One region of the Bacillus cereus group sp. MYBK79-1 genome, then DNA from elsewhere that is predicted to be linked to it. Evidence: riboswitches for the same ligand, from Rfam matches in the RefSeq annotation. Region 1 holds a riboswitch; each other region holds the start of a gene.

Region 1 (3,753 bases):
ATCACAATTCAGATTTTTTTCAATCCTAGTTTTCCGATATATTTTAATTATTTTATTTTACAAAAAAGGAATTGCCCATCTGAACAACTCCTTTTTCCCATTTAAACTAATTCTTTAATACGTATGCGATCGTTCCCAATAATATTTTCATATGTTTCGCGCTCTACAACAATTTGTGATGTGCCACCTTTCGCGAAGACGACAGCTGGTCTACGAATCCTGTTATAATTATTCGCCATCGAGTACCCGTATGCTCCTGTACAAGAAATTGCTAATAAATCGGCAGTAGCAACTTTCGGTAAAGTGATATCCCAAATTAACATATCTCCACTCTCACAACATTTCCCTGCAATCGAAACAACTTCCTCGTTCTCATCGTTCCCTCGATTGGCTAACATCGCTTCATAACGAGCGTTATATAAAGCAGGTCTTAAATTATCAGTCATTCCACCATCCACAGATACATATTTCCGAATACCAGGAATGTCTTTCACAGATCCAACTGTATAAAGTGTCGTTCCAGCATCACCTACAATACTACGCCCTGGTTCAACCCATATTTCTGGCAAGGGATAATTACATACTGTAAATTGTTCTCTCACTGCACTTGTTACAGCCCGCACATATGTCTCAAGAGTTAATGGTGTATCTGACTCTGTGTAGCGTATTCCGAATCCTCCGCCCACGTTTAATACTTTTACTACATAGTTCGCTCTTTCTCTCACTTCTTCTAAAAATTGATGAAGAACTTCAATCGCTCGAACAAATCCAGCCGTTTCAAATATTTGTGATCCGATATGTGAATGAATTCCTAGCACGTTATAATTTGATTTTTGTAAAGCACGCTCAATTGCTTGCATCGCTTGACCATTTGACACACCAAATCCAAATTTAGAATCCTCTTGACCTGTTGTAATATATTCATGTGTGTGCGCCTCTACTCCAGGCGTTACACGAATTAATATGTTCACAAACTTCCCATGTTGCACTGCTAAATCATGCAAAATTTCTAACTCTAAGAAATTATCGACGACAAAACAACCAATATTCGCCTGAAGAGCCATCACGATCTCTTCTTCTGTTTTATTATTGCCGTGAAAATGAATGCGCGATGCTGGAAATCCTGCTTGAAGCGCAGTATATAATTCTCCTCCAGACACGACATCTAATGACATATTCTCTTCACGAGCCACTCGGCACATCTCCATGCACAAGAACGCCTTGCTTGCATATGCTACTTGGTAAGAGAAACCACTTTCTTTAAAAGCACGATGAAACGCGCGGCACTTTCCTCGAATAGACTCTTCATCGTATACATAAAGTGGTGTTCCGTATTGTTTTGCTAGCTGCGTCGTATCGCACCCTCCAATTTCTAAGTGTCCTTGCCCATTGATTCGGCTTGTGCCGTGTAAATACATTTGAATTCCTCCCTTATTTCCTCTAAAACTCATAACCCCAATCTTCTATTCATTGCAGCACGCTTTTAGATAGACAAAAAACGCGCGGAACAATGTTCACACGCGTTTCTTATTAGGAAAAATATATATTGAAAAAATAAACGAGTTGTTATCTCCTCAAAATAAGAAACCGCATCAACATCTCCAAATAGCTCTCCATAAAATAAATCTTATGACAGTACTACATTTATTCAATGCAGTCCCAATATATGAATAAGATGGTTATTCTTATATTTCGGCAATAGTCCCTTTCAACCTATGATCACAGATTCCATTCAATCTCCCATAGCTTACTCTTTCCTATCGCGGCCTCTACCTTTGAGAGTAGATGAGGTAAGTCTATTTAATTTTCAAACATCTAATTGTTGCTATTAACAATACCAAAGGACCATTTTATTTGTCAAACAATTTTTTATATTGTTTTTTTACAGTTTAGTTTTATATCATTTGGTAAGCGCTTTACTAAAATCTTTGTTACTTCCCATTCGCCTTCTTCGTTATTAAAAGTAATCGTTACCTTCTCAAATGGTGGAGCAATTTTCCCAGCAACTCGTTCATACTTCGTTACTTCAATACTCGCTCGAAATAAATATGTACCACTATACATTTTTTTTAAACTAATAATTTTAGGACATTGATAAGGTTTCAAGCTTCCATATTGTTTTTCAATTGCTTTATTTATTTTCGGAAATAAAACAGAATAAAGGGCATCTTCCATAAGAGGTGCATCATATTGGGCTACTGAAACACTTGGCGAAGCAAAAAGTATAACACTACTGCATACTATAAAATACAATAACTTTCGCATTATAACCTCCGTATTGTTACACGATTCTTTCTGCGCACGATAATAATCATACATAGAAACTCCGTTTTATTGTCTCCTACCGCCCTTTTTCTACTCAATTATTATAAAAAAGTCCACAACTCTCTTTTATTTTCGTATAATGATACTCATAGTATAATAAACATAATAATAAAGGACTGTTCGTATATATAAAATGAGACGCTAATCAAATCGGCTCACAAGAACTGTCATGCTTTTTAGGAGAGGAGTATATTATGCTACAACATCTGTTTCCAAAACTGCGATTTGCACTCGTTGCAGTCGTTTTATTATGGATAAAAACATATATCGTGTACAAGCTAGCATTTGATATTAAAATTGATAATTTCTTTGAAGAATTTATGCTTTTTATTAATCCACTAGCTGCGTTACTTTTATTTTTCGGTTTTGCTTTATTTGCATCTAAACACCGAAACCGCATTATAGTTGGAATTAGTTTTGTACTATCATTCATTTTATTTGGAAATGCAATGTTTTATGGGTTTTATAACGATTTCGTTACGTTCCCAGTATTATTTCAAACAAATAATATGGCTGATTTAGGGACAAGCATAAAAGAACTCTTTACGTATAAAACATTACTTTTATTTGCAGACGCGATTATTTTAATGTTTCTTTCACGTAAATTCCCATCATTTTGTGATAAATCACCACTTTCCCGCACAGAAAAGCGAACTTTCTTTGGCGGTGTAACAGCATTATTAACCTTGCAAATTTTCGTTTCCGTTATTTACAAACCACAAATGTTCTCACGCTCATTTGATCGTCAAACTGTCGTGAAAAATTTAGGTTTATACACATATCATCTATTTGATATTACACTTCAATCTAAATCTTCAGCTGAACGTGTATTTGCAAGTGGTGACGGGTTCTCTGAAATTAAAAACTATACAGACTCAAAAGATAAGCAAGTTGATAAAAACTTATTTGGAGCTGCAAAAGGTAAAAATGTCATTTTGATTTCCATGGAATCTACACAAAGTTTTGTTATTAATAAAAAAATAAATGGAAAAGAAATTACTCCATTTTTAAACGAATTTATTAAAGATAGTTTTTATTTCGATAACTTCTATCATCAAACAGGACAAGGCAAAACTTCTGATGCAGAATTTATCGTTGAAAATTCACTTTATCCGTTAGACCGCGGTTCTGTATTCTTTACTCACGCAACAAATGAATATACTGCTACACCAGAACAGTTAAAGAAATACGGATATTCTTCTGCTGTCTTCCATTCAAACGATAAAACATTTTGGAATCGTGATGTAATGTATCCTGCACTTGGATATGATCGCTACTTTAATTTAAATGATTACGTAGGCACAGAACAAATGTCTGTCGGTTGGGGGTTAAAAGATAAAGAGTTCTTTGAACAATCTATTCCAAAGCTAAAATCTTTACCACAGCCGTTCTATACAAAATTCATTACTTTAACAAACCATTTTCCGT
Region 2 (3,753 bases), on a different contig from region 1:
TTTATGTAATAAAGGTTCAATCCAATTTGTAAGCCATTTTCTTTTATTTACTTGCTTATTTAGTTGCGGCACATCGGTGAAGATGCTAGCAAATTGATAAAAACGAACGTTCATTTTTTCTTCTTGTTCAATTATGTAATCCCACGGTATTCGTTTTGTTGGCTGCTTTTTCGTATATAGAAGCAGGAAAGCAAGTAGTAAGAGTAATCCGCCTAATATGAGAACATTTGCTGAGTAAAACAGCATGTAAATAATTAGTGCGTTACAAGTAATCCGAATAATGAACCATATGTTTTTTTCGTGACTATCACGCCATATCCAATGTATGTACATGTTCCAAGCTTTCGTAATCATTAAAACGAGAAAGATTGTACATAAGAAAGGGACCGTTAATTGTAATGACTGCAATGCAAGTGGAACGAGAATAAGGAACGTAAATAATAATGGGAAAAGCTGAATGATGTAATTATATAGAAGAGATTTTTTGAAATAAGATGTTAGTTTCTCTTCTAGTGCGAGTAAATAGACAGCATCAGGTTTCTGAATAAATGTACGGATAGGGCATCTCGTTATAATCGCTGTTAGGACGATTGTAATAAGTAATAAAGATAGTCCTTTAGAAGGAGCTGTCTTAAGAAACTTTGCGTAATAATAAGCACCTATACAGACAACGAAGATAAAGCTATATAGTAAACCGTTAATCATACGTGCAAAGTATGTAATGATATTTTGAATATGTTGTTGGAAGCGACTGCTCCATAGCGATTCGATTGACATGTTTTTCACCTCTTTGTTCTATTATATATGTTTTATAAAAGAAAAAACGAGCAAATTGCGTTACGCAACTTGCTCGTTTTTCTTTTCGTTATTTTTTTTCTGATCACGATTCATTAATGGATAGAAGGCAAAGCCGATTACGAATAAACCAATTCCGAGAAGGAACGTTTTTATATCGGATGCACCTGTTTTAATAACCCATAGTGCGTAACAAAGTGCGATTACTGCGACTATGCCATCTGTAATTCTTGCTCGTATTTCATTTTTATATGTTTCACCAGTTGCGACTAGTTTTAACTGGAAGATTGGTGAAACGAGATATGGAATGAGGTAGGCTAGTGTTGATACGGTAATAACGAATGTATAAGCTTCCGCAATCGTTCCTGATAATGTTGAGAATAAGAACACTTGCGACATAATGTTTGTTAATCGTAATGAGTAAATTGGACTTCCTTTTTTGTTCGTTTTTGTGAAGAAGGAAGGGAAGAAACCTTCTTTTGCTGCTTGATACGGTACTTCCGAGCTTAATAAAATCCAACCTAAGATAGAACCGAATAGGGAAGTAAGAGCAAGTAATGCCATCAGTTTCCCGCCGCCATGACCCATTGCAGCGTTTAATGCGTCTGCTAATGGACGTTCCGAAGCTTGTAATTTATCAACGTGAAGGACACCCATTGTTAAAATTGTAATTCCTAAGTAAATCGCAACTGTAATAAGTAATCCAGCTACCGTTGCGCGTTTTACTGTTTTGGGAGAGGTAGCACGGTTTGATAAAAGTACTGCTGATTCAATTCCGATAAATGCCCAAAGCGTTGTAAGAGCCGCTAAATTTACTTGTGAAAGAAGGCCGTGTGATACGCCTGATTTATCGATCATCGGTGTGTACCATTGTCCAAACTTAGAAGCTTCGAATGCAAATAACGTAACGACGATGAATAAAAGGAATCCAGTTACTTTCGTTGTTGTTGCTAAGAAGTTTAGCTTTCCAGCTCCGCTTACACCGTTTGTTAATATAATATGAGTTCCCCAAAGTAAGATAGAACAAATCGTAAATGTAATGAGTTTTCCAACTTCTATATCGAACGAGCCGATTGAAAATAGTAGTCGTGTATCTTTCATAATTGGGAAGAAGAGTGATAAATATCCCGCGAAAGATGTAATGATGGCAACGTTACTTGCCCAGTTTGCAACCCAATATCCCCATACCATACTGAAACCAGCCATTTTTTTCTTTTTTGGTGATGAGAATAAAGCATATGCATGACTTTGTGGTCCTGTCGTTAAATCAGGACGACGAATTGCTAAATTACCGAAAACAAGAGCTAGCATTAAAACACCAAACCCTGTTGTTAACCAAGCTAAAGTGACACCGAGAGGGCTTGCTGTTTGTGCCAACGTACTTGGCACCATGAAAATCCCAGCGCCAACCATGTTACCGACAACGAAAGCTGTTAGTACCCAAAAGCCCCATTTTTTTTGTTGCATAGAAAATACCTCCAAAGTTAGTATAACCAAGTCAAGCGAGGAGATATGTATGTCTTCTTAGTAGAGAAGAGAAGTCCCAAACAAAACAAAAAAAGCACGTAATTTGCCGCTACATGCTTTCTATCTTATAAGAAACCCACGACATACCTCTCGATAGCTCTCCACAAACGAAACGTTTGTGACAGTTCTGCACTTATTAAATGCAGACCCAGCAAGTGTGCATGGTGGACACGACTTACTTCGGCAATCATTCCTTTCTCATTCCTTCATCAATGCCACTACATCTCCTGAAATGATACTCTTAATGACTGCAACCTCTACCTCACCGAGATACGAATGAGGATTTAAATATTAAATTAACGTCTTTAAGAGTAACAAATGAATTTTTATACGTCAATGGATATAGTAATAATCAGATTATAGAGAAGAGTTTGTTATTAGGAATGAATAATTATTTGATATAAAAAGAAGCTGATCTAAAACTAGATCAGCTTCTACATATAAGATTAAACTAAGTTTAATACAGTTACTTTTTCACGTGTCATAGACTCAAGGCTCTTACGAATACCTTGTGCGCCCATACCTGAACCTTTTACACCGATGAATGGGAAGTGGTCAGGGCCGCGCTCTGTGCGTCCGTTAATTTGAACAGAACCAGTTTCGATTTTGTTAGCAATTGCAAATGCTTTGTTAATGTCTTTTGTGAAGACACTTGCTTGCAAGCCGAACTCTGATTTGTTAGCAATTTCAATTGCTTGCTCATCTGAAGAAACACGGATGATTGGAAGGATTGGGCCGAATGGCTCTTCCCAAGCAACTTTCATTTCTTCTGTTACGTGGTCGATTAATGTTGGGTAAATTAAGTTACGCTCACGTTTGTTACCGATAACGATTGTTGCACCTTTTTCTACAGCGTCGTCAACTAAACCTTGAACGAAGTCAGCAGACTTGTCGTCGATTAATGGAACGATTGTGCTGTCTTGTTCTGGAGATCCAACTGATAGTTCAGCTACTTGCGCTTTTAATAAGCTAACAAGCTCGTCTGCTACGTTTTCGTGTACAAGTACACGTTTAATAGCTGTACAACGTTGACCAGAGTAAGAGAATGCACCGCTTACGATATGGTTTGCAGCATCTTGTAAGTCAGCATCTTCACGAACGATACCAGGGTCTTTACCACCAAGTTCTAATACAAGTGGAATCATTGCAGCTTTTTTCGCTAAATGTTTACCTGTGTTTGTACCACCTGTGAACGATACCATATTGATGCCTTCGTGTTCTACTAAGTAGTCACCAATTACAGAACCGCGTCCTGTCGCTACGTTTACAAGTCCTTTTGGAAGGCCAGCTTTATGAAGTGCTTCAACCATTTTAATACCACTAATTGCACCTTGAGTTGCTGGTTTGAAAATAACAGCGTTACCCATAATTAATGCTGGTGCAAGTTTTGCAGCAGATAAGTTTACTGGGTAGTTAAACGGTGCGATTGCT
Region 3 (3,753 bases), on a different contig from region 1:
AAAATCCAACGTAGAAACAAGTATGTGTGGTTCACCAAAATAATCTACAATTTCATTATTCTCTTCATCCAACTGCATAACGGCGTTAAAATATCTTTTCTTATTATGAAAATAAAAAGTACGATTCCATCGCACAAATTCATGTCCATGTTCATCTCGCTCAGCAGTATTATGTATTATAAATGGCACTTCCTTCCCCCGCTCAGAGAAAAACATATGGAACTTCGATGCAATTTTTAATATTAATTTTACGAAAATAGAACCTCCGTAAATTTCATCCATCTTTCCTTCTCCAGTAAAACTATTTTCTTCTGTAATTTCATAGCGTTTCTGTAATTTGGGATGAAGTTTTTTATAAGAATCCCCTAATAGTCTTTCATACATATTAGCCATACATTATTCCTTTCTCTTCCTCTTGCAATTTTTTGCACTCGGTAAATCAGAACTATTTATATAACCGACAATCGATAACCCCATAAGTAGAACGTTTAATGCAACTGGATTAAACGGCTCTGTAAAGCTTATGATATTCGTAAAACCCGCCGCTATCGTTAAGGCTATTAACATAAAAATATGTACGATAAATACTTTTCGTTTTTGAAATGACAACAGCCATATGACACCGAAAATAATTTCTAATAATCCAATTATTTTAAGTACAAAAATACTATGTTCAGTTGAACCAATCATTACCGATAACATTTTTACTTCTTCCGAATGAGTAAACACTAGTTTCGGCACTATTCCTTGATACATCCATACAAATGCAAATAAAAAACATACGAGCCAATATGTCATTGTTCTTCTAATTAGTAACTTAGGATGCAGTCCCTTTTCTATCCATAATTTTAACGCATCAAAACTCCAAGCAGTCGCCCAGCCTAATAAAGGCCGAAAAATATAGAAATCTATTACATTCCCTATACGACCAAATCTCGTATCATAATCATATTGTGTTTCAAAATGAATATGTTCTTCACACGGTGTATACTTCCAATAACCACGCCCTATTTGAATAAGTGAGAGTTTATTATCCGTCCAAAATTTTAAAGAAGAAATTCTTTCACCTGTTTCTTTTCTTATTTCACCTATCGATTCCCCTTCACCAGCTATTTCAAGTCCAAATCCGATCTTTGTTTTATATAAAAACTTCTGCGGTTCTCCTTCTTTTTTCTCTACATACGAAATTTCAGTAAAACGAGCATCCCATTCTGTATGTATATCTGGTTCTTGCGTATACTTCCATAACCTCTCCATTGTTGTGTTCATTTCTGCCGAAACATAAATAGGCTTTTTCCTCTTCATTCTTCCGCCTCCAATACACTATAAATTTAATGTACATGCTATGAATTTATTTTGCTACACTTTTCACAAACTCTCTTAAGAAAAGAAAGAATTTTTAAAATTTATATAAAACACTTGATTCCCCGAAAAATTTAAATTATTATAAAACAAATGTTACCAACAACTTCATAAATCAAACACTCTCGCCTAAAACGTGAGATAGAGGTTGCGATACTTATGATTATTCTAATGGAGACACAGAGATGTCTATGAAATTAGATGAAAGGAAGTATTGCCGAAATCGATAATTTTCTCTGCATTTATCGATTGGGGCTGTTTTCGAATAGAAACAGAACTGTCATATGTACAGAAGTGTATGTATGAAGAGCTATCTACAAAAAAGAGATATCATTTTTATGGTATTCCTTTTTTGGCGGTTTTTTTATTAGCTCCGTTTTCTGTTTCCCTTTTCCTGTAACAGCACCATCCTCACTTATTTGAGATGGTGTTTTTTGTTTTTCTCTGGTAACTACAGGAATATTGGGATTTATATATGTCCTAATCTATTCTTAAAAATGGATGAAAGAAGGAATTCGTAATGGAAACGATTGTACAAAAATTTGGTGGCACTTCTGTCGGAAGTGTTGAGCGCATTCAACATGTAGCAAATTTAATTATTGAAGAATATGAACGAGGGCATAGTATCGTCTCTGTCGTTTCAGCAATGGGAAAAAGCACAGATGAACTTGTAGCACTCGCTAACGCTATTACAGAAAATCCAAGTAAACGTGAAATGGATATGCTTCTATCAACAGGTGAGCAAGTGACTATTTCATTATTAACGATGGCACTCCAAGCAAAAGGTTATAACGCGATTTCATTAACAGGATGGCAAGCTGGTATTACGACAGAATCTGTACATAGTAGTGCACGGATTACTGACATTCATACAGATCGAATTCAATCTTATCTTACTGAAGGTACGATTGTTATTATAGCTGGCTTCCAAGGAGTTAGTGAAAACCATGAAATTACAACGCTTGGCCGCGGTGGTTCTGATACAACTGCCGTTGCATTAGCTGCTGCACTGAAAGCAAAAAAATGTGATATTTACACAGATGTGACCGGTGTTTATTCGACGGACCCACGAGTTGTAAAAAGTACTTATAAATTAGATGAAATTTCTTATGACGAAATGTTAGAACTTGCAAACCTCGGTGCTGGTGTATTACATCCGCGTGCTGTTGAGTTTGCTAAAAATCATAATGTCATTTTAGAAGTTCGCTCAAGTATGGAACAAGAAAATGGAACAATTGTAAAAGGAGAATGTAACATGGAACAACAATCAATCGTTAAAGGTATTGCATTTGAAGATAATATTACACGCGTCACAATGAAAGGATTAGAACAAGGTGCACTTTCAACGATTTTCTCTACATTAGCAGCGGCACATATTAATGTAGATATCATCATCCAAAGTATTACAAATGAAGGAACTGTTCACCTCTCCTTCTCAATCCATTCTAATGATTTAAAAGAAACATTAGAAGTATTAAAACAAAATCAAGAAACACTTCACTATGAATCTGTAGAATATGAAAATCATTTAGCAAAAGTATCAATTGTAGGATCTGGTATGGTCTCTAATCCAGGTGTTGCTGCGAATATGTTCACTACTTTAAAAGAAGAAAATATTCATATTAAAATGGTAAGTACATCAGAAATTAAAGTGTCTGTCGTTATTGACCGCCTTCATTTAGTAACAGGTGTTGAGGCACTGCATCAATCATTTATGGCAAAAATTGAGCCTTTAGTGCAGATGAGTTAATTTCCACCTGTAAAACTTAAAATAAATTATATAAATCTATTTCCTTCCTATATAAATAGAATTAGGGTGAGAATATTTTGCGGGGAAGTCGAAGTTATATTATCAAATAGAAACTACATTATCAAATTCTTAAAATGATAGCATTCACGAAAGAAAATTCACGCGTATTTCAATAGTAGAAGGTTTCCGAAGTTTTGTTCGTTAATAAAATGTTTATTCTATACCCGAAAACACCTTGTCATATTTCCCCACACTGTGACAGGGTGTTTTTTGTTTATAGGAGATTTTAGTATAATTATGAGGATCGTTAGATAATAAATTTATACATATAAAGGAGATAAAGACTATGGCAAGCAACAGATTACTAAGAATGGACAATGTCAGCATCGTTGTAGAATCCCTTGATAACGCAATCTCTTTCTTCGAGGAGATTGGATTAAAACTCGAAGGGCGAGCTACTGTCGAAGGTGAATGGGCTGGTCGCGTAACAGGACTCGGTTCTCAGTGCGTAGAAATTGCTATGATGGTAACCCCAGATGGCCATAGCCGAATTGAACTTTCACGATTTCTCACACCACCTACTGTCGCAGATCACCGGACAGCTCCTGTAAATGCCCTCGGTTATTTACGCGTCATGTTCA

Evidence for each region. Region 1 has a riboswitch for lysine ahead of lysA (diaminopimelate decarboxylase). Riboswitches for the same ligand answer to the same signal wherever they lie in the genome.
Region 2: another riboswitch for lysine. It lies ahead of ACTFOB_RS07375 (amino acid permease); the one in region 1 lies ahead of lysA (diaminopimelate decarboxylase).
Region 3: another riboswitch for lysine. It lies ahead of ACTFOB_RS14820 (aspartate kinase); the one in region 1 lies ahead of lysA (diaminopimelate decarboxylase).

What each region holds. Positions count from the first base shown of each region.
Region 1 is NZ_JBQAEO010000007.1:185,232-188,984, forward strand. Features, by position in the region: gene lysA (diaminopimelate decarboxylase) at 102-1,418, opposite strand; lysine riboswitch at 1,599-1,780, opposite strand; gene ACTFOB_RS14300 (DUF3888 domain-containing protein) at 1,870-2,265, opposite strand; gene ACTFOB_RS14305 (LTA synthase family protein) at 2,520-3,753, shown strand, end outside.
Region 2 is NZ_JBQAEO010000003.1:91,775-95,527, forward strand. Features, by position in the region: gene ACTFOB_RS07370 (ABC transporter permease) at 1-777, opposite strand, end outside; gene ACTFOB_RS07375 (amino acid permease) at 838-2,262, opposite strand; lysine riboswitch at 2,409-2,590, opposite strand; gene gapN (NADP-dependent glyceraldehyde-3-phosphate dehydrogenase) at 2,769-3,753, opposite strand, start outside.
Region 3 is NZ_JBQAEO010000008.1:80,246-83,998, forward strand. Features, by position in the region: gene ACTFOB_RS14810 (DUF4166 domain-containing protein) at 1-393, opposite strand, end outside; gene ACTFOB_RS14815 (DoxX-like family protein) at 397-1,305, opposite strand; lysine riboswitch at 1,497-1,683, shown strand; gene ACTFOB_RS14820 (aspartate kinase) at 1,883-3,112, shown strand; gene ACTFOB_RS14825 (VOC family protein) at 3,459-3,753, shown strand, end outside.